4 regions of the Pedococcus sp. P2_D9 genome follow, and region 2 is predicted to be linked to each of the others. Evidence: predicted binding sites of a transcription regulator. Region 2 holds the regulator's gene; each other region holds the start of a gene.
The links. Region 2 encodes LexA, which represses DNA repair genes until DNA is damaged. Its sites were predicted from a motif close to TCGAACANNTGTTCGA; they were not measured.
Positions count from the first base shown of each region.

Region 1: a site for LexA is predicted at 2,223-2,238, ahead of AC1DXJ_RS15450 (YbaK/EbsC family protein). Genes of this name have one in related genera too.
Region 3: a site for LexA is predicted at 3,611-3,626, ahead of AC1DXJ_RS06435 (HNH endonuclease signature motif containing protein). Genes of this name have one in related genera too.
Region 4: a site for LexA is predicted at 3,641-3,656, ahead of recA (recombinase RecA). Genes of this name have one in related genera too.

Region 1 covers NZ_JBFUEI010000010.1:151,796-159,484, reverse strand. The annotation lists gene AC1DXJ_RS15465 (MFS transporter) at 1-208, opposite strand, end outside; gene AC1DXJ_RS15460 (ArsR/SmtB family transcription factor) at 312-632, shown strand; gene AC1DXJ_RS15455 (HAD-IIA family hydrolase) at 658-1,482, opposite strand; gene AC1DXJ_RS15450 (YbaK/EbsC family protein) at 1,606-2,130, opposite strand; gene AC1DXJ_RS15445 (DUF6504 family protein) at 2,457-2,801, shown strand; gene AC1DXJ_RS15440 (SAV_6107 family HEPN domain-containing protein) at 2,801-3,271, shown strand; gene AC1DXJ_RS15435 (DNA polymerase III subunit alpha) at 3,268-7,128, shown strand; gene AC1DXJ_RS15430 (methyltransferase domain-containing protein) at 7,172-7,689, shown strand, end outside.
Region 2 covers NZ_JBFUEI010000005.1:181,067-188,755, reverse strand. The annotation lists gene AC1DXJ_RS11035 (class I SAM-dependent methyltransferase) at 1-548, opposite strand, end outside; gene AC1DXJ_RS11030 (N-acetyltransferase family protein) at 567-1,106, shown strand; gene AC1DXJ_RS11025 (DUF4259 domain-containing protein) at 1,176-1,589, shown strand; gene AC1DXJ_RS11020 (hypothetical protein) at 1,565-1,777, opposite strand; gene lexA (transcriptional repressor LexA) at 1,989-2,714, opposite strand; gene AC1DXJ_RS11010 (LysM peptidoglycan-binding domain-containing protein) at 2,970-3,368, shown strand; gene AC1DXJ_RS11005 (hypothetical protein) at 3,475-3,972, shown strand; gene AC1DXJ_RS11000 (winged helix DNA-binding domain-containing protein) at 3,993-5,144, opposite strand; gene AC1DXJ_RS10995 (SRPBCC family protein) at 5,192-5,620, shown strand; gene AC1DXJ_RS10990 (dihydrofolate reductase family protein) at 5,734-6,333, shown strand; gene AC1DXJ_RS10985 (DUF998 domain-containing protein) at 6,450-7,151, shown strand; gene AC1DXJ_RS10980 (hypothetical protein) at 7,141-7,689, opposite strand, start outside.
Region 3 covers NZ_JBFUEI010000003.1:295,360-303,048, reverse strand. The annotation lists gene AC1DXJ_RS06460 (SRPBCC family protein) at 1-117, opposite strand, end outside; gene AC1DXJ_RS06455 (hypothetical protein) at 173-364, opposite strand; gene AC1DXJ_RS06450 (DUF6584 family protein) at 413-967, opposite strand; gene AC1DXJ_RS06445 (acyl-CoA dehydrogenase) at 1,152-3,029, shown strand; gene AC1DXJ_RS06440 (DUF6458 family protein) at 3,142-3,399, opposite strand; gene AC1DXJ_RS06435 (HNH endonuclease signature motif containing protein) at 3,641-4,963, shown strand; gene AC1DXJ_RS06430 (hypothetical protein) at 5,047-5,298, opposite strand; gene AC1DXJ_RS06425 (NHL domain-containing thioredoxin family protein) at 5,335-7,215, opposite strand; gene AC1DXJ_RS06420 (carbon-nitrogen family hydrolase) at 7,227-7,689, opposite strand, start outside.
Region 4 covers NZ_JBFUEI010000012.1:125,531-133,219, reverse strand. The annotation lists gene def (peptide deformylase) at 1-58, opposite strand, end outside; gene miaB (tRNA (N6-isopentenyl adenosine(37)-C2)-methylthiotransferase MiaB) at 114-1,634, opposite strand; gene AC1DXJ_RS17425 (regulatory protein RecX) at 1,668-2,315, opposite strand; gene recA (recombinase RecA) at 2,407-3,468, opposite strand; gene AC1DXJ_RS17415 (GNAT family N-acetyltransferase) at 3,704-4,174, opposite strand; gene AC1DXJ_RS17410 (ABC transporter permease) at 4,201-5,070, opposite strand; gene AC1DXJ_RS17405 (ABC transporter permease) at 5,067-5,912, opposite strand; gene AC1DXJ_RS17400 (ABC transporter ATP-binding protein) at 5,912-6,847, opposite strand; gene AC1DXJ_RS17395 (nitronate monooxygenase) at 6,912-7,689, opposite strand, start outside.

The DNA.
Region 1 (7,689 bases), on a different contig from region 2:
TCCCCGCCGAGAAGCCGATCTGGGTCTGGAGCACCGGGTAGAAGGGTGATGGTGCGCTCGCGCCGACCATCAGCGCCACGACCGACGCGAGGGCGAGCACGAAGGCGGGGCGACGGGGGAGCCGGCGTCCGCGTCCCTCACCGTCGGCGGTGGAGCTCTTGGTGGTCGAGCTGGTCGTTCCGGTCGGGATGCTGCTGGTCGCACTCATGACGGGCCTCTCGGACGAAAAACAACGGTTCGAAACTTATCGAACTGTCAATCTGCCCTGGACATTCCCGATCTCGCCAGATTGGTTCGAGTATTATCGAACCATGCCCGCAAACCAAGAGCTGCCACACCCGGCCATGGCGGACGTGGCGCTCACCGACGTGCTCTTCGCGCTGAGCGACCCGGCCCGGCTGCAGATCGTCCGGGACCTCGCCGCGGGCCCGCTCGAGATGGCCCAGTGCGGTGCGACGAACCCGGCACTGCCCAAGTCGACAAAGTCCCACCTGATGAAGGTGCTCCGCGAGGCGGGCGTCATCCGCAACGAGCCTCGTGGCCGTGAACGGCTGGTGTCGCTGCGCCGCGAGGAGCTCGACGCGGCCTTCCCAGGGCTGCTCGCCAGCGTGCTGGGCGACTCGCGCGGCTGACCCGGCCGGGCGGCATACCTCGGGGTCAGCCGCTCGAGTCGCTCGAGGCTCCTGTCAGCGGACGCAGCTCGGTGACGAGCGGCACGACGTCGGCGATCGAGTCGACGACGCGGGTCGGCTGGTAGGGAAAGCGTTGCACCTGCTCGCGCCTGGTTGACCCGGTCAGCACGAGGATGGTCCGCAGCCCTGCTTCCAGTCCGCTGATGACGTCGGTGTCCATCCGGTCGCCGATCATCACGGTCGACTCGGAGTGGGCGTCGATCCGGTTGAGCGCGCTGCGCATCATCAGCGGGTTGGGCTTGCCGACGAAGTAGGGCTGGTGGCTGGTGGCCGCGCTGATCAGGGCTGCGACGGAGCCGGTGGCCGGCAGCATGCCGTGCGGGCTGGGCCCGCTGACGTCGGGGTTGGTGGCGATGAAGCGGGCTCCGGCCTCGATGAGCCGGATCGCCTTGGTGATCGACTCGAACGAGTAGGTGCGGGTCTCGCCGAGCACGACGTAGTCGGGGTCGCGCTCGGTCATCGTGTAGCCCACCTCGTGGAGCGCCGTCGTCAGGCCTGCCTCGCCGACGACGAACGCGCTCCCGCCCGGCCGCTGGTCGGCGAGGAACTGCGCTGTGGCGAGGGCGGAGGTCCAGATCGACTCCTCCGGCACGTCGAGACCGCTGGCGAGCAGCCGGGCCCGCAGGTCGCGCGGGGTGAAGATCGAGTTGTTGGTCAGGACGAGGAACCGCCGCCCTGACTCCTGCAGTGTGGCAATGAAGTCGGCGGCTCCGGGGATCGCGCTCTCCTCGTGGACGAGGACGCCGTCCATGTCGGTGAGCCAGCACTCGACAGGCTTCGGTGTGGTCATGGGCCCATTGTGTCCGAGTTGCGTGCGGGGTTTGGGGGAGTGCCGGGTGGCGGACGTCGCGGAGGATGGAGTGCCTGAAGGAGGTGTCGCCATGCCATTGGCCACGAGCGCAGTAGCGGCGCCTCAGGCGACCTCGATCGCGTGGCCTCCGGTGACGCGGAGCAGCTCTTCGTAGGTCGTGCGGAAGACGGTGTGGCTGTGGCCGGCAGCCGCCCAGACGTGGCGGTAGCGACTGAGTGAGACGTCGACGAGGGTGCGGACCTGGCTGCGGTGGCCGACTGGCGCCACGCCCCCGATGGTGAAACCGGTCGCCTCGAGGACGAAGTCGGCGTCTGCCCGGTCGAGGTGGTCGACGTCGTCGACGAGGTCGGCGACCTTGACCAGGTCGACCCTGTGTGCGCCCGAGGTGAGGATGAGCATCGGGCTGATCGTGCCGTCCGGTGCGTGGGCCCGGAAGACGAGCGAGTTGGCGATCTCGGCGGGGGTGATGCCCAGCGCGGCGGCCGCGGCGGCCGCGGTGCGCACGGCGTCCGGGAGGGTGACCACCTCGGGGACGACGTGGTGGATCGCAAGGTTCTCCAGGACCCTGCGGACGGCAGGGTGCCCGGTCAGGTCGGGGGCCGACGTCGGCACGTCGGACGCTGTCATGGCCGAAGACTAGGGCCGTGCGGTCACGGCTGTCACCAGTCGTCTGGAGGGGGTTGACGGACTGTCCGTGGCGGGGTGTACCGTTCTTCTTATCGAACACCTGTTCGAACTCGTGGTTCACGACGACGACCGATCCACCGGTCACGGCCCCACACCGTGGTGGGCGGTCATCCCGCGGACCACTGCGGCTCTGGCCCTGTGAGCAGGCGCCTCGACCCCGCCTCTCACAGGGCCCAGAGCGCATCACCCGGTGACGCGGCAGCGCTGTGTCTGGTGGCGCTGCGCCATGCCCGCAACCCGAAACCAGATCCCCGAAGGAGCGCCCTGTGGTCCGCCGCTACGAAGAGCCCATCGAGGTCCGCGAGGGCGCTCGCGAGGACCTGACCCCTGGTCTGGGAGAGGTGGCGGGGCGCGGCCCGAACGCCTTCGTCTGGCGTGGCCGGCTCTATGTCGTCCGGGCCGTGCTCGACCGCTGGCAGGAGCGGCGGCCGTGGTGGCGCGACGCCCGCGAGCGCGAGGGCAGCGACGTGCTCACCGATGCGCGGGAACGACAGGTCTGGCGGGTCGAGGCGAGCGCCGGCCGACTCGCTGGGATCGGGGTCTACGACCTGTGCGCCGACCCCGCCAGTCACGCAGGCAGCCAGTGGCGGCTGCTGAGGGTGGCGGACTGATGGGCGCCCGAAGTGCACACGGGACTGCCCAGGGGGCGGCCAGCGGAGCTGCTGCCACGCTCGACCTGCTGGACCGGGCACGGCACTCGCTGCTCGAGGCCTGCCAGAGCGAGGAGGTCGCCCGACGCTATGACCAGGCCCAGCTCGGTGCCCTGCGCGCGGCCGCCGCCGTGGTCGCCACCCGCATCACGTCCACCCACCAGTCCGCGGGCCAGTCCGGTCCTCGCAGCCTGTGGGAGCTGCTGCCCACGGTCGCGCCCGAGCTCTCCGAGTGGGCCGGGTTCTTCGACGTCGTGGGAGCTCGCCGCCACCACGACCACAGTGCGCGCGAGGCCGACGACCTGCTGCGCCAGTCCGAGCTCTTCCTCGACCTCGTCTGCCGGACCCTGGGCCTGCCAGTGCCCAGGTCGCCACACGACCACCTGCTGGTGCCCACCGCAGTGACCAGCACTCCGGGGGCCGGCCCGTGAGCACCGAGTTCGCCCACCTGCACGTCGCGTCGGGGTTCTCGATGCGCTACGGCACTGCGACGCCCCAGGCGCTGGTCGAACGCGCTGCCCAGCACCGTCAGCCGATCCTCGCGCTCACCGACCGTGATGGTCTCTACGGTGCGGTCCGCTTCGTCCAGGCCGCCACCGCGGCCGGCATCGCACCCGTTCTGGGAGTCGACCTCGCGGTGGGCCCAGATGCGATGGGTTCAGATGCGGTCGGTCCGGGTCCGGTGGGTCTGGATGCGGGCGGTCCAGCGGTGAGGGGTCGGACCCCTGTCCGGGGTGGCGCCGAGCGCGACGCCCGCCATCCACGGGTCACCGTGCTCGCGCGGGGACGAGCGGCTGGGGTGCCCGCAGGGGTGGGGTGGGCGGCACTGTGCCGGTTGGTCACCCAGACCCACCTGCGCGGTGAGCGGGGAGTGCCCGTGAGCTCCGCCGCCGTGGTCGCAGCAGCGTGCGGCGGCGCAGGTGAAGGGGAACCCAGTCCGCTCGTGGTGCTGCTCGGCCCGGACTCCGACGTGGGACGGGCGCTGCTGGTCAAGCGCACCGACCGGGCACGTGAGCTGCTGGATGCCTGGCGGCGCCGACTGCCACCTGACGCCGTCGTCATCGAGGTGGTCTGCCACGGGGGACCCGAGGGCACCCCGGCATCGCGCAGTCATGCCCGACGGCTGCTGGGGCTCGCCGACGAGCAGGGCGTCACCGCGGTGCTCACCGCGGCGGTGCGCCACGTCGATCCCGGGGAGTCGGCCGTCGTCGACGTGCTCGACGCCGCGCGGCGGCTGGTCGCCCTCGATACCCGGCACCTCGACCGGGTCACCGACGCCGCCCACCTGGCCACGACCGACACGATGCACGCCATCGCCCGTGAGATCACCGGTGGCGACCTCGGCCGGGCTGACGACCTGGTCGGGCGGACCCTGGCTCTGGGGCTCGGCTGCGCCCAGAGCGCCCGCCACGACCTCGGCATCGGGTCGGTCCACCTGCCCGAACCCGACCGGGTGGGGGTCGATCCCGGCATGAGTGCCCAGGTGGTGCTCGAGCAACGGTGCCGCGCGGCGGTGGCCGGGCGCTACCCCGGGGCAAGCGAGCGCGACCTGATGGCGGTGGAGAGCCGGCTCACCGACGAGCTCAAGGTCATCGCGGAGCTGGGCTACCCGACCTACTTCCTCACCGTCGCCGAGGTCGTCGACCTGATCCACGACATGGGGGTCAGAGTCGCGGCTCGCGGCTCGGGAGCCGGGTCGCTGGTCAACTACCTGCTCGGGATCAGCGGGGTCGACCCGATCCGCTACGGCCTGCTGATGGAGCGGTTCTGCTCGCCGCTGCGGGCCGAGCTGCCCGACATCGACATCGACGTGGAGTCGGCCCGCCGCACCGAGGTCTACGAGCGGGTCCTCGACCGGTTCGGCGGTGAGCGGGTCACCTGCGTCTCGATGATGGACACCTACAAGGTGCGGCACGCCATCCGGGACGTCGGGGCGGCGCTCGGGCTGCCGTCGGTGGAGATCGACGAGATCGCCAAGGCGTTCCCGCACATCCGTGCCCGGGACGCCCGCAACGCCATCGCCGAGCTGCCCGAGCTGCGTTCGCGAGGCCTGGACAGTCCTCGGCTGCGAGCCCTGTTCGACCTCGTCGAGCGGCTCGACGGGTTGCCCCGCCACATCGCGCTGCACCCGTGCGGCGTGATCCTGTCCGACGGCAGCCTGCTCGACCGGACGCCGGTGGAGGCGAGCTGGCTGGGTTTCCCGATGAGCCAGTTCGATAAGGACGACGTCGAGACGCTCGGGCTGCTCAAGCTCGACGTCCTCGGCATCCGGATGCAGTCGGCGATGGCCCACGCCGTGCAGGAGGTCCAGCGGGTCGACGGAGTGCAGGTCGACCTCGACGACCAGGCCCAGGTGCCGCTCGACGACGAGGCGACATTCCGCCTGATCCGCACCAGCCACACCCTCGGCTGCTTCCAGATCGAGAGCCCCGGACAGCGTGAGCTGATCGGCAAGTTCGGTCCGGAGCGGTTCGAGGACCTTGTCATCGACATCTCGCTGTTCCGGCCAGGCCCGGTGAAGTCCGACATGATCACGCCGTTCCTCGAGGCCCGCCACGGCTGGAAGGAGGTCAGCTACCTGCACCCCACGCTCATCGAGGCACTGCAGGAGACCGAGGGAGTCGTCGTCTTCCACGAGCAGGTGCTGATGATCGTCGCCGAGACGACCGGGGTGTCGCTCGCCCAGGCCGACGAGGTGCGCCGTGCCCTCGGCACCCCCAAGGGACAGCTCGAGATCGAGGCCTGGTGGCGACCGGCCGCCTCGGCCCGCGGCTATGCCCCCGCCGATGTCGACCGGATCTGGGAGGTGCTCAAGGCATTCGCGTCGTTCGGTTTCTGCAAGGCCCACGCCGCAGCCTTCGCCCTGCCGACCTATCACTCCGCATGGCTCAAGACCCACCACGCCGCAGCGTTCCTCGCCGGCGTGCTCACCCACGACCCGGGCATGTATCCCAAGCGGCTGATCCTCGACGACGCCCGGAGCCTGGGCATCGCGGTGCTCGGTCTCGACGTCAACGTCTCGACCGGCAGCTACCGCATCGAACGCCTGGACCGCGACGACCCGTCCGGGTTCGTCCCGCCGCACCCCGACCTGCCCGATGCCAGCGACTACGGCATCCGGCTGTCGCTGGCCGACGTCCGCGGCATCAACGACGCAGAGGTGGCCCGCATCGTCGCCGGGCAGCCCTACGCCGGGCTGGCCGACTTCTGGCACCGCGCCCACGTCTCGCGTCCGATCGCCGAACGCCTCGTCCTCGCGGGGGGTTTCGACAGTCTCTACGGCATGCGGGTGGCCTCCGCGGGCATCGACGCCGGGGGACTGGGTCGTCGGGGCCGGACCACCCGTCGTGACCTGCTGCTGCACGTCGCCGAGCTCGACCGCTACGGCCGGGCACTGGACCGTTCGGCGCGTCGGGCGGCGCCACGCCGGGCCAGGGGGAGCCGTGCCCTGCCGGTGTCGGACCAGCACCTCGAGGGTGGGCAGGTGCGGGCCCGGGCGGCAGCGCAGTCGCAGGCAGCGCTGCCGGTACGCGCAGCCGACCAGCAGGCGACCCAGCTCGCGCTCGACCTCGGTGACCGACCCGAGCTCACCAGTGGCACCGGCCTGCCCGAGCTGAGCGGTCCCGAACGCGTCCGCGCCGAGCTCGACATCCTCGGCCTCGACGCGAGTGCCCACGTGGTCGACTTCTACGCTCCGATGCTCGATGCGCTCGGAGTCACCCGCAGTCGCGACCTGTTGCGGGCGCGCAGCCGGTCCACCGTGTGGGCGTGCGGGGTCAAGGTCGCCACCCAGACGCCGCCGATCCGGTCAGGGCGACGGGTCGTCTTCCTCACCCTCGACGACTCCACCGGACCGATCGACGCGACCTTCTTCGAGGATGTCCAAGGTCCTTATGCCGCCACGGTCTTCCACTCGTGGATGCTGCTCGTCCGTGGTGTGGTGCGTCGCACCGGTCCGCGGGGCATCTCGCTGCGGGCGACGGGTGCGTGGGAGCTCACCCCGTTGTGGGACGCGTGGCGAGGTGGTGGCCTCGAGGCGGTGTATGCCGCGATGGATGCCAGCGAGCGCGCCGCCACCGAGCAGGCTGAGGCGTTGGAGGCTGCCCACCAGCAGCAGGTGGGCGCAGGACGGCGGGTCCTGGTGCATGCCTCGGGCTTCCGGCAGTCGCCCTATGCCGACACCCGGCCGCCGGGCGAGGACGTGCGGGGGTCCCACCGCCTCGGTCAAGGGGCGGCGGTGCCCGACGCGGGAGGGCGGCCACCCCCCCCCCACACCACTGGCCATTAGGCTGGCCACCGCACCCGCAGACCCAGCACAGGAGGTGGCCGTCGTGGCCGAAGAGCAGTGGCGGACCCGACGCGGTGGCGTCGAGACAGCCCTGCGGACCTCGGCGGTGTGGGCCTCGGTGCGCACCCTCATCGAGCGCCAGCAGGCCGAGCTGGGTCGCCCCCTGCGGGTCCTGGACCTCGGGGGCGGCACCGGCGGCCTCGCGGTGCCACTGGCCGAGCTCGGCCACGACGTCACCGTCGTCGACCCGAGTCCGGATGCCCTCGCCTCCCTGTCGAGGCGCAGCGCCGAGCGTGGCGTCGCCGACCGGGTGACCGCACTCCAGGGGGACGCCGACTCCCTGGCCGACTTCGTGGGCGACCAACCGGTCGACCTGGTCTGCTGCCACGGCACCCTCGAGGTCGTCGACGACCCCCAGGCCACCCTCGCGGCGCTGGCCGCAGTGCTGGCTCCCGGTGGTTACCTCAGCCTGGTGGCCGCAGGGCGGCTCGCCGTCGTCCTGGCCCGGGCGCTGGCCGGGCAGTTCGCCCAGGCCCACACCGCCCTGACCTCGGCAGACGG
Region 2 (7,689 bases):
AGCGCCGGGTCGGACGGGCCGCCGACCCCTTCGGTGAGGTTGCGCAGGCCGTGGCCGACGACCACCAGCGCACCGCCCGGCGTCAGCCACGTCCGGGTGCGGGAGACCACGTCGGAGGGCAGGTGGAGGTACGACACGAGGACGAGGTCGAAGAGGAATAGGGGCGCCGGGTGCCAGGACCGGGCGTCCGCCACCACCCAGTCGATCCGGAGCCCGCGACTGGAGGCCTCCTTCTCGCCCTTGGCCAGCCCCACCGCCGAGAAGTCGACCGCCGTGACCCGCCAGCCCTTCGAGGCCAGCCACACGGCGTGTCGGCCCTCGCCGGCGCCGAGGTCGAGGGCGCGACCGGGCGGCCAGGCGCCCACGATCCTTTCCACCTCGGCGTTGGGCGTCGCGCTCCAGACGTGCTCGTGGGCGGCATACCGCTCGTCCCACAAGGCCTGTCGGTCCGTCGGCCCACCGCGGTCGGGGTCGGGCAGCTTCGAAGCCTCAGCCGAGTCGTGCGTCCCGTGGCTGTGGTCGTGGCGGTGGCCGTGCTCGTCGCTCATCCCCCTAGCATCGCCGATATGAGCAGCATTGCCCCGGACAGCGGCCGCGCAATCGTCGTCCGTGACGCGACGCCGGCGGACCTCCCCGCGATGGCCGCCATCTACGACGAGCAGGTCCGCACCTCGGTGGCGACCTTCGACACCGAACCCCGCGGCGCGGCATACCTCGGTGAGAAGCTCGCCGCCACCGGTGCCGGCAACGTCGGCAACGTCGTCCTCGTCGCCTGCGCGGACGAGCAGCTGCTCGGGTACGCGTTCTCCGGTGCCTTTCGCCCGCGGCCGGCCTACGACGGCACCAAGGAGGTGTCGGTCTACCTCGCGGAGGGCGCGCGCGGTCTCGGCCTCGGACGGACCTTGTATGCCGCGCTGCTGGCGCGGCTGGACGCCGCACCTGAGGTGCACACCCAGGTGGCCGTGATCGCCCTACCGAACGACGCCAGCGTGGCGCTGCACGTCGCGTGCGGCTTCGAGCGGGTGGGAGTGCTTCACGAGGTCGGACACAAGTTCGGTCGTTACGTCGACACGGCCTGGTACCAACGGATGACTCCGCACGAGTAGGACTGGCGTGTCGCTGCGTCTCTTGGCACCCTCGAAGGAGCATCGTTCGCACGCTGTGGAGGTTGGGAGATGGGCGCCACCGGAGCCGGGCCGTTCGAGAACGACGACGCACTCGACCTGCTCGACGAGCTCGAGGAGTCCGAGCAGGACGTGCGACGCAAGCGGGTCGAGGCGGCCCTCGACCAAGTGGTCCGCGCGCGGGGGTACATCGAGGCGCCGACCATGTCGCAGGCGGTGGCCGCAGCGGTGCTCGTGGCTGCCTGCGACGACTTCGAATCCGTCGTGGGCGAACGCAATGTGCCCTGGTGGGTCGACGAGGAACCCATCGAGGTGGACGAACAGCTGGAGGAGCTCGCCACCCGGGCACTGCACCGGGCGATGCAGTCAGACGACAACGAGCTGTGGGAGCTGTGGGCCGAGGGTGACGGCGGCGAACGCTTCGCCACCAAGATCACGCACTACCTCGACGCGCTGGGTGACTGAGCGGGGGAATGGGCGGGGGACTGGGCGGGGAGCTGACCCTGTGCCCGACAGATCCCGAGAGCCGCGTCGATCTGGTCCAGGTTCAGCTGCGAGCAGGCGTGGCTCGCGGCGTCGATCAGGTCCGCGAGCAGTTCGATCTCGGACCCCAGCACCTGGTCGGTGAGATCGGGGTCGGGTTGGGCCTCCATGTGTAGAGAACGCACGTGCGAGTCGCCTGTTACGGGGCACGTGACGCACACGGGCCCGCGAGGTCCGCTTCAGTCCATTCGGGCGAATGAGCCATCAGCCGAACGGATGATGGGTCGACTCGTGCCGGCCCCACGACGCGCCTGCACGCACGTGTGCCGCGGAGCGCACGAGGCGCTCCGCGGCACACGTCGCCGGACCTGAGGGTCGAGCTCAGACCCGACGAAGCACCGCCGTGACCTTGCCGAGGATCGTGGCGTGGTCTCCGTCGATGGGGTCGAAGGCGGCGTTGTGCGGCATCAGCCACACCTTGCCGTCCTTGCGCTTGAAGGTCTTGACGGTGGCCTCGTTGTCGAGCATCGCCGCGACGATGTCTCCGTTGTCGGCCGTGGGCTGCTGGCGGACGACGACCCAGTCGCCGTCGCAGATCGCGGCTTCGATCATCGAGTCGCCGACGACCTGGAGGAGGAACAGCTGGCCCTCGCCGACGATCTGCCGGGGGAGAGGGAAGACGTCCTCGACGGTTTCCTCGGCGAGGATGGGCACACCGGCGGCGATGCGCCCGAGCACGGGCACGTAGGTCGCAGCCGGGCGCTGGTCGCCGGACCCGGTCTCGTCGTAGGTCGCCGTCTCGTCCTCGGCGGAGGCGCCGCCGCGGTAGCCCCGCATGTCGGCGGGGGAGTCGGGGGAGACCACCTCGATGGCGCGCGGCCGGTTGGGGTCGCGGCGCAGGAAGCCCTTGCGCTCGAGGGTGGAGAGCTGGTGGGCGACCGAGCTGGGGGAGGTGAGGCCGACCGCCTCGCCGATCTCGCGCAGGCTCGGCGGGTAGCCGCGCCGGTCGACCGAGTTGCGGATCACCTCGAGCACCCGTCGCTGCCGGACGGTGAGCCCGTCACCGCGATCGCGGTCGGGCAGTTCCTTGACGTTGTCGTCGCTCATGCCGCTTCCTCACTTGAGCAGTTTCGGGTGCAGGTGCAGGTCAGGTGCCGTATGCCGGGTGCTCGCGGAGCCGTTGTCAGTGCCCTCTGATGTGCTAGCGGCATGAACACAGCGTATGGCCTTCGAACGCCTGTGCCAAACATGTGTTCGACGCGTGTCTTGATTGATTCGAACATGCGTGCTAGAAATCAGTCAAGCAGTTCTTCGCACACCCGTTCGAGGAACGCAGCAGAGCACGTCACGATGGAGGACCTGATGAGTGCAGCAGTCGCTTGGGACGTCGCCCCCGCACCGGTGCGGGTCCCCGTTCGCCCGGCTCGCCCCCGCCTGGTCTCGGTGCCCACCGGCCCAGAGGTCGCCGTCGCTCCCGCCGCCCCGCTGCGCCTGACCCGTGCAGCCCGGCTCGCGATCACGCTCACCGTCGTGGTGACGGCCGTGGCCCTGGCGATCGCCGTGTTCTCCGGTGGCGCGTCCGCCACCGTGATCGACCACTCCACCACGGTGCAGTCCGGTCAGACCCTGTCGCAGATCGCGGTCGAGCAGCTCCCGCAGCTGTCCATGGCCGAGGCGGTCGCCCAGATCCAGGTCGCCAACGACCTGACCGACAGCAACGTCCACGCCGGTCAGACGCTGCTCATCCCCGCCGTCGGCTGAGACCCGCCAGCTGCCGACTGAGCGCGCCGGTCGAGTGCCCTACGCATTTCGCGCTACGCGATAACCACGATGCGCTGGGCGCGAACCTCGTAGGACCGTGGTCGGCATGCACACCACCACACGGATGGCGGCCGCCCTGGCCGCAGCTGCCGGAGCAGTGACCTTCTCGGTGCTCCCGGCCATCGCCGCGGCGGGAACTCCCACCTCGTTCACCGTCGACACCCAGTTCGTGGACGGACCCAGCGACATCACGGCCGCGACTGGTCCGCTCTCGGCATGCACCCAGGTCACCGACCTCGAGAACGCCGCCGACCTGCGGACCCACAACCAGCTCGTCTTCAGCGGGGTCAAGCAGCTCACCTGTGGCACGGCGACGGTGACGGTCGGATATCAGGCCTTCATCACCCTCCCCGCGTTCCAGAACCCGAACGTGCTCCCAGAAGGCGGCGGCTACCGGACCTTCGGGGACTGGTGGGTCATCGACTCGACCCTGCCGGGCGTGAGCTCGGGCGGCGGCAAGCTGGCGGGCGACAACCGCACCTGCACGCTCGATGCCGGCTCAGTCGGCTGCATCACCGACGCCTTCCGGGGCTTCGTCTCCTAGGACGGTGGCGGGCCGACCGCTCAGCGGTCGGCCCGCTTCGGCCTGCGTGCTGGGTGGCCGAGCTCGCCGCCCCAGAGGTGCGGGGTGCCTTCGTTCTCGACCAGGGACAGGTCGCGCCCAAGGAAGCCAGCGAGGCGCTGGGCCGCCACCCTGACCTGGGTGCGTCCTCGAGTCGAGACCTCAGGAGCGAGGTGCACCTCGACCTGCACGGCGTCGGGTCGCACGGTCCGTTTCCAGAGCCCGACGTTGGTGCCGTCGAGCACCACGCTCGCCCAGAACGGGTCGGTGTGTTCGGCATAGGGGTGGCCGGGCAGCGCTGAGAAGTTCACCTGCGGATAGGTCAGCACCGCCTCGTCATAGGTCGGGAAGAGGTATGCCGCCGGGGCGCCTCGACTGACCCGGCGCACCTGCGTCGGGTCGAACCAGTGCGGGATGCCGTCGACCTCCACTTCCTCCAGGTGGTCGCCGAGCTGTGCGAGCGCTGCCTTGGTGTCGCTGACCGTCATGGTGGCCCACCGGGTGAAGTCCTTGACCGAGGCCGGCCCGTGGCCGCTGAAGAACCGTCGGACCAGCTCCACGACAGCCTCGTCCCGGCTGCGTTCGGGTGTCGGCGCAATGACCTCGTCGACGAGGGCGTAGGAGTGGTGGACACCCTTCATCGGCCCTGAGCAGACCAGGCCGCGCATCTCCGCGACGATGAGCAGGTGGCCGAGCTGTTCGCCGGGCTTGATGCGTGAACCGCGCTCGACGAACGCCTCACCGAGCTCGGGTCGAGTGAGAAAGTTCTTGTCCTGCAACAGTTTTGCCAGCAGCTCGAACCCGTCGCCGAGCCGCTTCGTGTCGTCGAGGCCGAGCTGGCGGTGCCGCGCTCCCATGCTCGACAGCACGCGCGGCGAGGTGAGGGCGAGGATCCAGCGCAGGTCCTCGGGAGCGACGAAGTGCCACGTCGGCCGCAGGATGTGGGTGCGCAGGAAGGCGCCGGTGTCGAACTCACGCTGCACCGCGGCATACCGGTCCTTGCGGGAGCGCATGGCGAGCGAGAAGAAGGCGTGGTCGCGCTCCTGGCTCTGCACACACGTGAGCAGTCGCACGACGTCTGCGGCGCGGGGCAGCGGCGCCGAGCTGAGCCGCTGGGTGGCCAGCCGCTGGGCGAGGACGCTCGCGTGATCCATGGCGTCATCCTCTCGAATACCGCCGACAGGTGCGCGACCATGGAGGGGTGGAGCAGAGCACGACCGTCGACATCGCCGCCCCGCCGGAAAGGGTCTGGGAGGTGCTCACGGACGTCGAGCACTGGTCGGACTGGACCGCCTCGGTGCGCTGGGTTCGCCGCCTCGAGGACGGCCCGTTGCGGACGGGCTCGGCCGCCAAGATCAGCCAGCCCAAGGTCCCGACGGTGGACTGGGTGGTGACCGAGTTCGACCCCGGACGGATGTTCACGTGGGTGTCGTCCGGCCCCGGGGCGCTCACCACGGCGAGGCACTCGGTGGAGGCGCTCCCCGGCGGTGGCAGCAGGGTCCGCCTCTCGGTGGAGCAGAGCGGGATCGTGGGTTCGCTGGTCGGCCGGCTCTACCACGGGCTCACCGAGCGCTACCTCGCGATGGAGTCGGCGGGGCTCAAGGCGCAGTGCGAGGGCGGCCCCGCCTGAGGGACCGATGAGTTCGTGGACCGTTGCCGGTCGGTACTGCTGACAGGAACACCAGGAGACACGAACACCGGGCCGACGCCGACCGTGGGCACGGACCACGGAAGGCGGCAGTCATGGGCAAGGTCATCGCAGGGATCACGACGTCGGTCGACGGTTACGTCACCGGACCGGACGACGGCCCGGACAAGGGGCTCGGTGAGGGCGGCGAGCGGCTGCACTACTGGGTGTTCGGCGGGCCGTGGACCTATGCCGAGGAGCCAACCGGCCAGATGGGGGAGGTCGACAAGGCGTGGATGGACGAGGCCATGGCCAACTTCGGTGCGGTGGTCGGAGGGCGCGCGACCTACGAGGCAGCCGGGCACTGGGGTGACCAGAACCCCTGGGACGTGCCGTTCTTCATCGTCACGCACCGACCGGAGGACCAGCCCGAGGGCGACGCGTTCACGTTCGTCGACGGTCTGGCCGAGGCCGTCGAGCAGGCGCGGGCCGTCGCAGGGGACAAGGACGTGCACGTGATGGGCGGCGCCGACGTGATCCGGCAGGCCCTGGCCGCTGGGCTCGTCGACGACCTGTCGATCATCGTGGCCCCGGTCATCCTGGGCGGGGGCAAGCGACTGTTCGACGGCTTCGAGCAGGACATCGAGCTGACCCACAAGGGCGTCCGGCAGAGCGAGTACGCCACCTTCATCGACTACAGCGTGAACAAGGGCTAGATGGGTCGATCGACCCATCCAGGTGAGTGCGCGAGTGGGCGGATCGGCCGACGCGGGATGAGGCGGGCCCTTCGTAGCGTCGAGGGCATGAGCACCCACCCGACCAGGAGGCAGCCATGACCACCTCGATCTCCCCACACAAGGCAATCCCCACCACCACCGGCGGCGCCACCCACGCCGGCACGGCAGACCTGCACTGGCCTGCCCTCGCCGGCATCACGGGCCCGATCCTGTTCACCTCGGTCTTCCTCGTCCAGCAGCTGGCCCGCCACGACACCTACGACTGGGTCAGCGAGCCGGTGAGCAACCTCGAGGCCGGACCGCACGGCTGGGTCCAGCAGGCGAACTTCGTCGTGTTCGGCGTCCTCATGGCGGCGTTCGCTGGGGGGATGCACCGCGGTGTCGCTCGAAGCCGGCTGAGCCGGCTGGGCCCGCCCCTCCTCGGGCTGTGCAGCGTCGGACTGTTCATCGCCGCGGCCTTCCCCATCGAGCAGGACGCCCAAGGCGTCGCCTACGACCCCGGGTACCACTTCGTCGGCGGCGTGACCTTCTTCCTCAGCTCAGGGCTGGCGCTGCTCGCCCTGTCGCACAGCCTGCGGGCCGATCCGCGATGGGGCACAGTGCTGCCACGCTGGACCCTCGTCGCGGGGCTGCTGGCGTTGGTCGGGTTCGTGACGCTCGGCGCCTTCGCGATCGGCGAGGATACCCCACTGCACGGGTATGCCGGGTTGGCCCAGCGCGTCGTCATCCTCACCGTGACGTTCCCCTGCCTGGTCGCCCTGGCGCTGAGGTTGCGGAGCCACGACCTCAGGTACTGACTCCCCGCAGCTGGACGTCCGCGGCATACCCGCCGAGCTGTGCGGTGAGCTTGGCCGTCGCGGTGCCGGGGCCGGCCGGCGTCCAGGTCACGGTCACGGAGACCGCGTCGCCGGGGGCGATGGCGCCCTCGGTCTCGAGCTCGGCGACGAAGCCGGCCGTGGACGGCTCCACCACGAGGGAGCCCGCCGCGATGCCGAGCGCGTCCTTGCTGCCGTTGAACAGGTGGACGGTGCTGCCCACTGGGTTGGTGCCTGTCGTGGTGAGGTCGAGGCTGCGAGGCACGAAGGCGACGATGTCCTTGGTCGTGGCCGCGCCCGGACCGAGGATGACGTCGGCGACGCGTTCGATGAGGTGCCGGAAGGTCTCCTCGCGGAAGCCGATGACGAACGCGATCACGGCCAGGATGGCGATGCCCGGCCCGTCGTAGGCCACGGGCACCGCGGCCGCCGAGCCGCCACTGGCGGGCGTCGTGGGGGAGGCGGTGACGCTCTTGATGAGCAGCACGACGATCAGCACGCCGATGGTGCCGCACACGCC
Region 3 (7,689 bases), on a different contig from region 2:
GACATAGGTGTGCCACACCTGCTCAGGTGTTGACTTGATCCAGACGGAGTGCTCCAGCTCGCCCACGCGATCCACCTCCGCGCCGACGACGACGCCGACACCCACAAGCGTACGCATCCGGCGCCCGCGCAGCCTAGGACCGCGTCCCCCCATCTGGCGGGCCTCGCGCGGGTCAGGCGGAACGGCGCAGGGCGGCGACGGCAGGCAGGTCGTCGAGCGCCGAGAAGACCGCCGTGTCGCAGACCGTGCAGCAGAAGCCGCCCGGCAGGTCGTCGATCACCGGCACGAGGATCCGCTCGCCCTGGCACTCGTCACACCAGGCCTGGACCGCGTGCAACAGCAGCACATCCGATGTGTTGTCCATGCGTCGAGAGTGACAGGAGGCACCGACAGCCGGGTGGACCCACGCCGTTCAGCCGGGGACCATCCAGCCGAGAAGGGTCACGAGGCCGATGACGGCGCACACCACGAACAACCCTGCCAGTGCCACCGCGATGATCGTCGCAGCATCCGGGCCACCCTCTCCGGCGCTCGAGCCGGGCGGCGCGTCCGCACCCGGGGGCCGCGGCGGCCTGGTCGCGGTGGTTGGCGTCTTGGCCTGCTCGGCCCGTCGCCGCAGCGCGTCGACCCGCTTGTTGCCCTCCCGCTCCCGTACCGACCGCGGCAGGCTGCTCCACATCTGGCCGAAGTGGTCGCCGTGCCGTTCCCGCCACGCCTCGACCGCCTCGTCCACGTCCTTGCCGCGTCGGGCCGTGCCGAACCAGGCAGCCCCCGCCGCCGGCAGGTCGCGCATCGCGTAGTTGACCTCGCCCAGCAGCTCCAGCGCCTCGGCGTCGAACTCCCCCGCCAGGTGTCCGACGAGGCGCTCCCGCGCCTTCCACTCCCGCCCGGCGTCGAGGTCGGCCCGAGCACGCTGGACCGCGTTGCTCGGCTGGCTCGAAGGCTGCGTCTGGGGTTCCTCGGTCACACCACGTGAGTATGCCGTGCCCTCCCCCGCGCGCCCACGTCATCGGAGGCACGCGGCATACGTCATCCGTTTGGTGGGGAATCCCACAGAGGGGTTGCAATTGTTACCCACCGGTAGAATCATGGAAGTTACCGGCCGGTACGGGCCGGTCGACCACAAGTCACCACTCGGAGGGTTCCCCGACATGGGCCACTACAAGAGCAACCTGCGCGACCTGGAGTTCAACCTCTTCGAGGTCTTCGGCCGCGGCGACGTCCTGGGCACCGGCCCCTATGCCGATGTCGATGCAGACACCGCCAAGGAGATGCTGAAGGAGGTCGCGCGGCTGGCCGAGAACGAGCTGGCCGAGTCGTTCGCCGACGCCGACCGCAACCCTCCGGTCTACGACCCCAAGACCTACTCGGTGACCATGCCCGAGTCGTTCAAGAAGAGCTACCAGGCCTACGTCGACTCCGGCTTCTGGAACATCGACGTCCCGCGCGAGCTCGACGGCACCGTCGCCCCGCCGAGCCTGAAGTGGGCCATGAACGAGATGGTCCTCGGCGCCAACCCGGCGATCGCGATGTTCGCCGCCTCCTACTCGTTCGCCAACCTGCTCTACATCCTCGGCAACGACGAGCAGAAGAAGCTCGCCCACTGGATCGTCGACAAGGGCTGGCACTGCACGATGGTGCTGACCGAGCCTGACGCCGGTTCCGACGTCGGCGCCGGCCGCACCAAGGCCAGCGAGAACGCCGACGGCACCTGGAACGTCACCGGCGTCAAGCGGTTCATCACCTCCGGTGAGTCCGACATGACCGACAACGTCATCCACTTCGTGCTGGCCCGTCCCGAGGGCGCAGGCGAGGGCACCAAGGGACTGTCGCTGTTCATCGTCCCGAAGTTCCACATCGACCTCGAGACCGGTGAGCTCGGCGAGCGCAACGGCGCCAACGTCACCAACCTCGAGCACAAGATGGGCCTCAAGGTCTCCACGACCTGCGAGATCACCTTCGGTGACAAGGAGCCGGCCGTCGGCACCCTGCTCGGCGACACCCACGACGGCATCGCGCAGATGTTCCGCGTCATCGAGCACGCGCGAATGCTGGTGGGCACCAAGGCGATCTCGACGTTGTCGACCGCCTACCTCAACGCTCGTGACTACGCCAAGGAGCGCGTCCAGGGCGCCGACCTCACCCAGATGAACGACAAGGCCGCGCCCCGCGTGACCATCACGCACCACCCCGACGTGCGCCGCTCGCTGATGACGCAGAAGGCGTATGCCGAGGGGCTGCGCGCGCTCGTGATGTACACCGCGACCCAGCAGGACATCGTGCACCAGGCGTTCCTCGAGAGTGGCTCCGAGGAGCTCGCCGAGGGCTCCGCCGCCGAGATCGCCAACCGGGTCAACGACCTGCTGCTCCCGATCGTCAAGGGCGTCGGCTCCGAGCGCGCGTGGGTCCTCCTCGGGACCGAGTCGCTGCAGACCCTCGGTGGATCCGGCTTCCTGCAGGAGTACCCGATCGAGCAGTACATCCGCGACGCGAAGATCGACACGCTCTACGAAGGCACCACGGCCATCCAGGGCCTCGACTTCTTCTTCCGCAAGATCATCAAGGACAAGGCCCAGGCCCTGTCGCACGTGGCCCTGCACATCCAGGAGTTCGCCAAGGACCTCGGCGCCAGTGGCGGACGGCTCGACGCCGAGCGCGAGCTGCTCGGGACGGGCCTCGAGGACGTCCAGGGCATCATCGGCTACATGGTCGGCGAGCTGATGAAGTCCGACCCGCGCCAGGAGGGTGGCGAGCTGGCCAACCTCTACAAGGTCGGCCAGAACACCTCACGCCTGCTGCTGTCCGCCGGCGACCTCGTCATCGGCTGGCTCCTGCTTCGCCAGGCAGCGGTTGCGGCCAAGGCCCTTGAAGCAGAAGGGGTTTCGGCCAAGGACCGCGACTTCTACGAGGGCAAGATCGCTGCCGCGTCGTTCTTCGCACGCAACGTCCTGCCCAAGATCGCCGCCGAGCGTGCGATCGCCGAGGCGACCGACAACGCCCTGATGGACCTCCCCGAGTCCGCGTTCTGACCCGTTCCCGTTTCCCAAGCACCGGTATGCCGGGTGGTCCCGGCACGACGAAGCGGCACCGGATCAGTCCGGTGCCGCTTCGTCGTCGGTCAGGTGATGCCTCTGGGGTTGGTCAGGCGCGCGGGTCCACGTCGACCTCGTCGACACGGGTGCCGGTGGCCGGGTCGGTGTGGCTCACGCGGCGCGACGAGTAGCCGGCGCCCGTGGTGGTGCGGCGGGTGACGATCAGCGACAGCAGGATGGCCAGCACGCCTGCAGCCATGCAGATCCAGCCGATCATGCCGAGGTTGACCACGTCGGTGGACGCGTTGAGCGCGAAGGTCAGAATCGCGCCGACGACGATCAGGAAGATGCCGACTCCGATGTACATGCTCACTCCTGGGGATTGCGGGCACTGGTCACCCGTTCCCTCAACTCTAATGGCCAAAAGCTCCTGACCTGCGGTGACGCGGCGCATTCTTCTCATACCGCCACGTCGCGACAGGGGCCGGAGAGCGGCACCGACCCGCCACCCCTTCCGGCAGCCCGTCGCGAGACCTGACCACCTTTCTGGCCAGTCCCTCGGTGGACTGTGCTTGTGTTCGAACAGATGTTCGACTATGGTTGCCTACATGTCACCAGCCGCCAGCCTTCTCACCGCCCCACTCGGGACGGTCGAAGTGCTGCGCGAGATCGACGAGCTGCTGGATCGGGTCCACACCGGCGACGTGAGCGGCGGCACTGCCGCGGCGGCGGCCCTGGGCGACGTCGACCGGGTGATCACACGGCTGCAGGCCGTTCGGCTCTCACTCGTCGCCGAGGCTGACCGTTCTGAGGTCGCCGCCGACTCCGGGCTCACCGACACGTCAGCATGGTTGGCGGCCAGCACGCGGCGCGAGGGCGGTCAGGCGGCCCGTGACGTGCGGCTCGCGATGGCCCTCGACAACGGCCTTGACGCCACCCGTGAGGCACTGGCCGCCGGCGACGTCTCCACCGAGCACGCCCAGGTGATCGCGACGGCCACCGCCCAGCTGCCCCACGGCGTGAGCACGCAGGAGCGGACGGCCATCGAGGCAGATCTCGTGCGCCGAGCCAAACTGGTTGACCCGGGCACCCTGCGCAAGGAGGGCAGGCGGATCCTGTCGGTCGCGCAGCGTTCGCAGGCCGAGGTCGACGCCCACGAGGACCAGGTGCTGCGCAGCGAGGAAGACGCGGCGTTGGCCAAGGCGCGGCTGACGTGGCACCACAACGGCGACGGCACCACGACCGGTCACTTCACGCTGCCGACTCTTGCGGCTTCGATCCTGGCCAAGACCGTCCAACAGATCGCATCGCCCCGTCGGTTCGCCCAGCAGGCTGCCAAGGCGGCCAAGGCTGCGGGTGCCACCACGGCTGCCGATGTCACAGCGGCCACCTGGGAGGCCTTTCAGGCAGAGGGTGACTGGGCCCACCGCTACGGCACGGCATTCGTCGAGCTGCTCGAGCACCTCCCCACCGACACACTCAGCGGCAAGGTCGCAGCCACGGTGGTCGTCACGATCGACCACGACCAGCTCAAGGCAGCTGTCGGAGCCGCCCACCTTGACACCGGCCACGACATCTCCGCCAGGGAGGCCCGCCGACTGGCCTGTAATGCCGGCATCCTTCCGGCGGTTCTGGGTGGACGATCGGTTCCGCTGGACCTCGGGCGGCAGGAGCGGTTCTTCACCGAGGCGCAGCGGGTCGCCCTCGCCACGACCTACGACACCTGTGCGGCGACAGGGTGCGATCGGCCCTATGCCTGGTCCGAGCTCCATCACGAGGATCCGTGGGCAAGCGGTGGTCGGACCGATCTGGCGCTGGCAGTCCCGGTGTGCGGATACCACCATCGCAGGGTCCACGACCCGCGCTACTCACACCGGATCGACACGGACGGCCAAGGGAAGAAGTCCGTCATCTTCGCTCTCCGGACATGAGGCGAGGACTGTTGGGCGGGGCGGCGCGGCGGCGCGGGGTGTGGGGTGTGGCAGGCCCTGCGGGAGTTTGGCGCGGCCGCGACTCAGCCGGCGAAGCCGCCTGAGTTGCCGCCGCCTGCGCCGGGAATCTTGAAGGATTCGGGCGGGCGTCCCGCGTCCCCTCGGTCGTCTTGTCCGTCGAACGTCGCCCCACGCCGCTGGAGTACCCAGGCAAGGACGCCGATCGCGACCAGCACTGCAAGCAGCCACCACATGTCGCCCACCTTCGCAGCGGCCCGCGCGGGAGCGGACCGATGACCCGAGCGTAGGCGCTGCGGCAGGATCTTGGGGGCCAACCGGGAACGCTACGCGCGCGCCCGCTGAATCGTGGGTCAGACGCCTCGCAGGTCGAGGGTCAGTTCGGTGGTGGCGCCGTCGACCAGCACGACGGGGATACCCCAGTCCTGTTGGTAGAGGTGGCAGGCGGCGTGCTCGGGCACCTCGCCGGTCTCGGGGTCGCCGTCGCACGAGGCGGCCTGCACCGAGATGTGCAGCACTCCGTCGCCGGCCGCCGGGTCGAGGGTCAGCGTGCGCGTCAGGCCTTCGGCGCTGCCAGCACCTTCGCGCAGCAGGCCCTCGGGGGTCGCCGACACCATCAACCGAGTCGGGTCGCCCCAGCGGAAGTCGAGCTTCTGCCCCGTGGGCGGGGAGAAGCTGACCGTCAGGGTCAGGGGACCTGGCGCGACCTCGGTGCGGGGTCGCTGGGTGCGCTGGGCGAGGCCGTCGACGCGCTGGGCCTTGTCGGGCAACGGGATCCGCACGAGCTGGTGGGCCGCCGACTCGACCACCACCAGGCGCGCTCGAGGCGCGACACTCGAACGGTTCGGGGACTGGCTGTCGCCGACCTCGGCCAGCTCGACGACGGCATCGGAGGGCTCGCGCAGGCCGGTGGCCAGGGTGCTGACCTCGCGGGTGACCGGATCGAACCGGCGGATCGCGCCGTTGTAGGTGTCGCTGATGGCCACCGAGCCATCCGGCAGGACGGTCACGCCGAGGGGGTGCTGGAGCAGCGCGTCGTCAGCCGTGCCGTCCCGGTGGCCGAAGTCGAACAGGCCCTGACCCACGTGGGTGGTGACGACGAAGCCTTCGTCGGTGACGTCGAGCGATCGCAGCGCGGAGGTCTCGGAGTCCGCGACCCACAGGCGCGACCCGTCCTCGGACACCGCGAGCCCCGACGGCTGGGCAAACCACGCCTCGTCCGCCGCTCCGTCGCGAATGCCCTCCGCGGACGTGCCCCCGAGCACCGCAACCGTGTTGTCAGCCGGGTCGGTGGCCAGGTGCAGGGCCCACAGCTGATGGGTCCCGGCCATCGCGATGACGACCCTGCCGATGAACCAGGCCAGGTCCCAGGGCGTCGAGAGGTCCTGCTTGAGGGCCGGGCCGCTGCCAGACCGTTCGCGCAGCTGGCGGCCCGTCCCGGCGAGCACCGTCCAGGTCCCGTCGGCGAGCCGCAGCCCGAGGATCCGGTGGTTGACGGAGTCCGCGACGACCACGTCGTAGCCGACTCGCTCAACCGTGTCCGCCGGGAGGACCAGCACCCCCTGCGGCTCGTTCAGCGGGCCAGACTCGATCGTGCCGGCGAAGCGTCGGCGTTCGGTCTCCAGGTCGGGTTCGAGCAAGACGAGCTCGTGGTGCGCGGTGTCGGAGACGAGGAACGAGCCGTCCGGCAGGGCAGCTGCCTTGCCCGGGAACCGCAGCGCGGTCTGGGCGGGCGCCGGCGCGGCATACGGCGAGTTGCCTTGGCGCAGGGTGCCCTTCGCGCGGTGCGAGGCGATCAGCTCCTCGATGAGGACCGACAGGCCGTGGCCGTGTCCTTCGCCGGACATCGAGGCGACGATGTAGCCCTCGGGGTCGATGACGACCAACGTCGGCCACGCGCGGGCGGTGTAGGCCTGCCACGTGACGAGGTCGGGGTCGTCGAGCACCGGGTGGTGCACGGCGTAGCGCTCGACCGCAGCGGCGAGGGCGTCGGGGTCGGCCTCGTGCTCGAACTTCGGGGAGTGGACCCCGATCAGGACCAGGGAGTCCGCGTACGTCTCTTCGAGCGGACGGAGCTCGTCGAGGACGTGCAGGCAGTTGACGCAGCAGAACGTCCAGAAGTCGAGCACGACGATGCGCCCGCGCAGGTCGGCCAACGTCACCGGCTCGCCGCCGGTGTTGAGCCAGCCCCGCCCGACCAGCTCGGGCGCGCGCAGGCGAGCTTCTCTCTTCACGGCAGCACTCTTCACAGGGGGTCTTTCAGTCGCCGGTCCTGGAGGACGGGGAACTGCTCGCGCCAGGTGGTCACCGCAGCCAGGTCGACGTCGACGCTGAGCACTTCCTCGCCGCTGCCGGCCATGGCCAGCGCTTCGCCCGTCGCCGAGATCACCTGCGAGTGGCCGCCCATCGCGGTGCCCGCGTGGGTGCCCGCGGTGTTGCAGGCGATGACGACGCACTGGTTCTCGATGGCACGCGCGTGGGCGAGCAGGGTCCAGTGCCGCACGCGCGCCGCGGGCCACGCGGCCGGGATGACGAAGACGGTGGCGCCGGCGTCGAGCTGGCGCCGATAGAGCTCGGGGAACCGCAGGTCGTAGCACGTCGACAGCGCCGCGCGGTGTGGAGCGTTGTCCTGCCTGGGTCCAGTGCTCGGCAGGTCCACGAGAACGATGTCCTCGCCGGCGTCCATCAGCTTCGGTTCGCCCGAGCCG
Region 4 (7,689 bases), on a different contig from region 2:
GTTCGGCCCGGCGGTGGAGCACGGGCTCGCCGGTGATGACGATGGGGCGGACGGTCATGCCGGGAAGTCTTCCAGACGGTGCCGGCCGCACCGGATTCCGGGTGGCGCCGCGCTCAGCCGCACGAGGGCGCCGGGACCGCGGCCGGTCGACCCACACCCGGCATACCCAGGGACACACCCGGCTTGCCCGGGACCGGCGCGTCCTGCAGGGCGGCCCAGGCGTCGCCACCCGCGGTGCGCCGCACCGAGTAGGCGCCACCCTCAAGGGCGGCATCAGCAACGAGGTGGTGGGGCGCGCCGTAGGTGACACCGACAGTGACCATGTCGCCGGGGCGAGGGCGTTCGGCACCCTCCGGCACGGCGAAGTGGACCAGACGGTTGTCGCGGGCGCGGCCCGAGAGGCGGTGGGTCGCGGTGTCCTTGCGACCTTCGCCGGTGGCGACGAGGACCTCGACGTCCCGACCCTCGACGGTGCGGTTCTCGGCCCAGGAGATCTCCTCCTGTGCGGCGATGAGCCGTTCGTACCGCTCCTGGACCACGGCCTTCGGCACTTGGTCCGCCATGGTCGCAGCCGGGGTGCCCGCGCGGATCGAGTACTGGAAGGTGAACGCGCTCGCGAACCTGGACTCGCGCACCACCCGCAGCGTCTCCTCGAAGTCCGCCTCGGTCTCGCCCGGGAAGCCCACGATGATGTCTGTCGTGATCGCGGCGTCGGGGATCTGCTCCCGCACGCGGTCGATGATCCCGAGGAACTTCTCGCTCCGGTAGGACCGGCGCATCTGCTTCAGGACGCTGTCCGACCCCGACTGCAACGGCATGTGCAGGCTCGGCATGACGTTGGGGGTCTGCGCCATCGCGGCGATGACGTCGTCGGTGAAGGCCGCCGGGTGCGGGCTCGTGAAGCGCACCCGCTCGAGTCCGTCGACCTCGCCGCAGGCCCGCAGGAGCTTGCCGAACGCGAACCGGTCGCCGAACTCGACGCCGTAGGTGTTGACGTTCTGCCCCAGCAGGGTGATCTCGACGACCCCCTGTTCGACCAGGGCCTGCACCTCGGCGAGCACGTCACCGGGGCGCCGGTCGGCCTCCTTGCCGCGCAGGCTCGGAACGATGCAGAACGTGCAGGTGTTGTTGCAGCCCACCGAGATCGACACCCAGCCTGCGTAGGCAGAGTCGCGTCGGGTGGGCAGGGTGCTGGGGAACACCTCGAGGCTTTCGAGGATCTCGACCTCCGCCCGTTTGTTGTGGCGGGCCCGGTCGAGCAGGGCGGGCAGGCTGCCGATGTTGTTGGTGCCGAACACGACATCGACCCAGGGGGCCCGCTGCACGATGGTCGAGCGGTCCTTCTGGGCCATGCAGCCGCCGACCGCGATCTGCATGTCGGGGTTCCTGGTCTTCGCGGGACGCAGCTGGCCGAGGTTGCCGTAGAGCTTGTTGTCGGCGTTCTCACGCACCGCACAGGTGTTGAAGACGACGACGTCAGCCGCCTCCGGCCGCGTGGTCGCAGGCAGGCTGTTGACGTCGACGTAGCCCGCGGTCTCGAGCAGGCCTGCGAGCCGCTCCGAGTCGTGCACGTTCATCTGGCAGCCGTGCGTGCGGACGTCGTAGGTCCTGGGTGCAGTCGTGGTGGTACTCATCGCACGCCAAGGGTACGTGGTGAATGCGCCAGCTCAGTCTCGCTGGTGCTCGGGGGCGTCGGCGATCGCCTCACGGATCACAGCCATGGCCAGGTCGGCGGGGTAGCCCTTGCGGGCCAGCATCCCCGCGAGCCGGCGTTTCTGGACGACGGGGTCGAGCCCGTGCATCGACCTGAGCCGCTTGGTCACGAGCTGTGCGGCACGGTCCCGCTCGTCCTCCGGGTTGATCGACTCGAGCGTCGCCCGGGCCGTCTCGTCGTCGACGCCCTTGGTCCGCAGCTCGCGGGCCAGCGCGCGCCGGGCCAGTCCCCGACCGGCTTGCTGCGACCGGACGAGCATCCCCGCGTAGGCCTCGTCGTCGACCAGCCCGACCGAGGCCATCCGGTCGAGCACTGCTTCGGCGATGTCGTCGGGGCAGTTGCGCTGGCGCAGCTTGTCACGCAGCTGCTGGCGACTCTTGGGCGACAACGCGAGCTGTCTCAGCACGATCTGGCGCGCGACGTCGTAGGCATCCGGCTCGCCGTCACGGGTCTGCAGGTCTGCCTCGGGGCCACCGGGGATGGGCTGCCAGGCCCGTGGGCGTGCCGATCTCGGCTGCCGCTCGTCGGCCGGAGCGGTCGCGGACGTCGCGGCCAGGGCCGCCTCGAAGGCTGCCCTGGCCGCGTCGTGTCGTTCAGTCATTCGGGATCACTCAGTCGGGATCAGTCGGGATCAGTCGGGATCAGTCGGGATCAGTCTGGATCGCTCAGTGGTGGGTCGCCCGAGCCGTGGCTCAGAACTCGACCGGCACCTCGGGGATCGAGTCGGCCGGCTTGTCGACCTGCGGGCCGATCCCGAGCTTTTCCTTGATCTTCTTCTCGATCTCGTTGCCGAGGTCGGGGTTGTCCTTGAGGAACTGACGAGCGTTCTCCTTGCCCTGGCCGAGCTGGTCACCCTCGTAGGTGTACCAAGCTCCGGCCTTGCGGACGAAGCCCTGCTCGACGCCCATGTCGATGAGCCCACCCTCACGGGAGATGCCCTGGCCGTAGAGGATGTCGAACTCGGCCTGCTTGAACGGCGGCGCCACCTTGTTCTTGACGACCTTGACCCGGGTGCGGTTGCCGACCGGCTCGCTGCCGTCCTTGAGGGTCTCGATGCGACGCACGTCCAGGCGCACGGAGGCGTAGAACTTCAGCGCCTTGCCACCCGTCGTCGTCTCGGGCGAGCCGAACATGACACCGATCTTCTCGCGCAGCTGGTTGATGAAGATGGCCGTCGTGCCGGTGTTGTTGAGGGCACCGGTGAGCTTGCGCAGGGCCTGGGACATCAGCCGGGCCTGCAGACCGACGTGGCTGTCACCCATCTCGCCCTCGATCTCGGCACGTGGCACGAGCGCGGCGACGGAGTCGATGACGATGATGTCGATGGCGCCCGAGCGGATCAGCATGTCGGCGATCTCGAGCGCCTGCTCCCCCGTGTCGGGCTGGCTGACGAGGAGCGCGTCGGTGTCGACCCCGAGCTTCTTGGCGTAGTCAGGGTCGAGGGCGTGCTCGGCGTCGATGAACGCCGCGATGCCGCCGGCCTTCTGCGCACTGGCCACCGCGTGCAGCGCGACCGTCGTCTTGCCCGAGGACTCCGGGCCGTAGATCTCCACGACGCGACCGCGCGGGAGGCCACCGATGCCGAGCGCGACATCGAGCGCGATCGAGCCGGTGGGGATCACGTCGATGGGGGGCCGGACGTCGTCGCCGAGGCGCATGACCGCGCCCTTGCCGAACGACTTCTCGATCTGCCCCATCACGCTGTCGAGGGACTTTGCCTTCTGGTCCACAGTGGGAGTGTTCGCTCCAGCCATTCTGGCCACCATTCCTTCTTTCGCTTCGAGTCGGGCGCGCCTGCCTTCGACCCTGGGGCAGCTGATCGCTTGTCGGGTCAGACGCTAGGTGTCGGCACCGACAGCCGTCCGGGGCCGCTCGCACGGCCTGTGGACGGTGGGTCTGTCGTGGTTCCACCTGTGGACGAACATACCGAACACCTGTTCGAAATACGGCATCCGGCACGCGACACGCCGCGGCGAGTCCGATCAGCCTTCAGGGCGAGGCAGGGCGGCGCGTCGGCGTGTGCGGAATGCCGTCCTCCACGAAGCCGCGCCCGCTGGGTGCGAAGCCGAACCCGGCATACCAGTCGACGAGGTGCGACTGGGCGTCGAGCACCACAGGCCGCTCCCCTGCCGCCTCGAGCGCGGCGCGCATGAGCAGTGCGGCCCGGCCCTGGCCGCGCGCGTGCGGCGCGGTCGCCACCCGGCCGATGCGCAGCGCCTCCCCGTCGTCCAGGACTCGCAGCGTGGCCACCGGTGCGCCGTCCTGCTCGACCCACAGGTGACGAGTCGCCGGTTCGAGGTCACGGCCGTCGAGATCCAGGTAGGGGCAGTCCTGCTCGACGACGAACACCTGGGCGCGCAGGGCCCACAGCCGGTAGCCCGTCAGCGGGTCGAGGTCGGCGAAGCCGGCCGATCGCACCGCGCCAGCGCCCACCACGACCCCGTCCGCAGGCTCCACCATGATCCCGATGCTAGGCGCCCGAGGGACTACGAGAGCAGGAGCTTCTCGAGGCGACGTGCCGTTCCCACGACGCCGATCCCACCCAGCACCACGAGGTAGCCCACGTGCACGAGCACCCCCCAGCCGACATCTCCGAGCATCAGCGCGCGTTCGAGGGCGACCCCGTGGTAGAGCGGCGTGACCCGCACCAGCCACTGGAGCGCCTCGGGATAGGTCGACAGCGGGAAGAAGGTCGCCGAGAAGAGGAACATCGGCTGGATTGCCAAGGTGATGTAGTCGAAGTGCACCCAGGACTTCATGAAGGTGGTCGCGAACATCCCCAGCGCGGCGAAGGCGAACCCGATGAAGATCGCCGCCGGCAGGGCCAGCAGGGCCCACCACGACCCGACGGCCCCTGCGAGCAGCGCGACGACGAGGAAGGCAGCGGAGTAGAGACCACCACGGATGAGGGACCACGCGATCTCGCCGACGGCGATGTCACGCGGACCCATCGGTGTCGCAAGCACCGCGTCGTAGAGCTTGGCGTAGCGCAGCTTGAAGAACACGTTGAAGGTCGAGTCGAACACTGCGCCGTTCATCGCCGAGGCGGCCAGCAGCGCGGGCGCCACGAACTGGGGGTAGGACACCACTGCCCCCGAGTCGGTGGTGACGGTCTTCACGAGCGCACCGATGCCGATGCCGAGGGAGAACAGGTAGAACACCGGCTCGGCGAACCCGGTCACCAGCGCGATCCAGCCGTGGCGGAACGACGTGACGTTGCGTTCGATGAGCATTCTGGCCAGCCCGGCCCCGGCAGGCATCGGCACCAGCCTGGCCAGCCGCGCCGACGCCTGCCCGCGGACGGGCCCCGACGCGGGACCGGACGCGGGCCGGGGGTTGGAGGTCGAGGTGCTCACGGGACCAGCCGCCTCGCGAAGGACTTCTCCGCGAGCCACCAGCCCACGGCGGCATACACGGCCAGCACGAGCAGGTGACCGAAGAACGGCGCGCCGACCGCGGCACCCGTCGCCACTGCACGACACGCCTCGACCCCGTGCCACAGCGGAGTGACCCACGCGATGGGCTGCATCCAGCCGGGCAGCTGCTCGATGGGGAAGAACGTGCCGGAGAACAGCATCAACGGCGTCACGATCCAGCGGAACAGGATATTGAAGCCGTCATCGCCCTCCTGCCTGGCGGTGAAGGCGAAGATCGGGGTGGTGAACGCCATCCCCGTGAGGATCGCGATCGGCAGGCAGAGGACTGCGAACACGGACCCGAAGCCACCGAACAGGGACGCCACCGCCATGAAGATCGCCGTGGCCGTCGTGAGGTGGGCAGCCACCGCGAGGAAGTGGCCCCGCAGCACGTCGCGTACGGACATCGGGGACGCGAGCATGGCGTGGTAGCCCATGTTCCACTTGATGTAGCCGAGGACCTGGTAGGTCGACTCCCCCATCGCGACCCACATCGTCTGGGTGGCGACGATGGCCGGGACGACGAACTGCAGGTAAGGCAGGCCCCCGACTCCGCCCACCCGGTCGTCGACGAGCGAGCCCAACCCGATGCCCATCGCCAGCAGGAAGAACAGCGGCGACAGGAACCGACCGATGATGCTCCCCCGCCACGTGCGTCGGTAGACCGTGAGGAAGTACGTGAAGACGGCCAGGACCCGCTCGGCGGCAGACAGCGGCTGGCGGATGCCATGGTCCGCCCGGGACTGGTGATGAAGCTGCGGGTGCGGCTGCTGGAGCGACATCAGTCCACCAGCGTTCGGCCGGTGAGGTGCAGGAACACGTCCTCGAGCGTGGCTCGGCGCACGAGCGAGGACAGGGGTGCGATCCCGCGCGAGTGCACCACCGCCGCGGCCTGGTCACCGTCGTCGGCGTAGACGAGGAGCCGGTCGGGCAGCACCTCGACCCGCTCGCCGATCCCGGTGACCTGCTCGGCGAAGTCCTTGTGGTCCTCGGCGTCAAAGCGCAGCTCGAGGACCTCTCGCGTGGAGAACTCGTCGATGAGCGAGCGCGGCGACCCCTCGGCGACGATCCGTCCGTGGTCCATGACGACGAGCCGGTCGCAGAGCTGCTCCGCCTCGTCCATGTAGTGGGTGGTCAGCACGAGCGTCACGCCCGACCGCTTGAGCCGGAACAGCCTGTCCCACAACACATGTCGGGCCTGTGGGTCCAGACCGGTGGTCGGCTCGTCGAGCAGGAGGATCTCGGGTGAGTTGATGAGGGAGCGCGCGATCGTGAGACGTCGCTTCATCCCGCCCGACAGCGGCTCGACCTTGTCCTTGGCGCGGTCGGTGAGCTGGGCGAAGTCGAGCAGCTCAGCCGCCCGCGAGCGCACCTCCTTGCGGGAGAGTCCGAAGTAGCGCCCGTAGATCCGGAGGTTTTCCTCGACGGTGAGCTCCTCGTCGAGCGTGTCGCGCTGCGGACAGTTGCCCAGCCGGGCCCGGATGGCGGGGCCGTTGCCGGCCGGGTCGAGCCCGAAGAGGCGCAGCTCGCCGCTCGTCACCGGGGACACGCAGCCGACCATTCGCATCGTGGAGGACTTGCCGGCGCCGTTGGGCCCGAGGAACCCGAAGCACTCGCCCTTGCGGACGGCGAAGTCGATCCCGTCCACCGCCGTGAACTCCCCGAACTTCTTGGTCAGTCCGGTCGCGCTCAGCAGGATCTCGTCGTCACCACTCACTCGCCCCAACCTAGCGAGGTCCACCGACAGACTCACGCGCATTTCTGTCAGGTGGTCCAGGCCGTCAGGTGGTCTGGGTGGCCTCGAGCTCGGCGACGAGGGTCCGGGCAAGCTCGGCCGCCGGCAGCCGGCGCAGCCGGCCGTGGCCCGTGCCGGCCCACAGGTTGACGAGCTCGGCCTCCCCAGTGGCCTTCCCGTGCGCCCGCAAGGGCGCAGTGAGGTGGTGGACGTGCGGGTATGCCGCGGGCGCGGCCTCGGTGAACAGCTCGGTCCACGTCGTGGTCAGGGCACGGGCACTGCGTCCGGTGAAGGCGCGGGTCACGGTGGTGCCGGTCCGATGGGTCAGGGCATGCCGGTGCACTGGTGCGGTCCCGGCCTCTGGGCAGTCCAGGAACGCCGTGCCCAGGGCCACCGCAGTCGCGCCGGCGCGCAGGACGGCGGCTGCGTCGGCCCCGGTCATGACCCCTCCAGCGCCCATCACCGGCAGTGAGGTGTGGCGGACCATCTCCTCGACCAGGGGCAGCAGCCCGGACTGGGTGGCGCCGGTGTCGACCGGGCCGCCGCGGTGACCTCCCGCCTCCCAACCCTGCACGACGAGGCCGTCCACGCCGAGCTCCTGCGCCCACTCGACCTCCGTGGCCTCGTTCACGGTGACCCACACCGCGACCCCGGCGGCCTGCAGCCGCGTGACCACGTCCGCAGGCGGCCACCCGAAGGCAAAGCTCACCAGGGCGGGCGACAGCTCCACGAGGAGGTCGACCTTGGCCTCGAACGCGTCGTCGTCGTAGCGCGGTGTCCCCAGCTCGACGCCCGCCGACGCCGCCCACGGTGCGAGCAGCTCG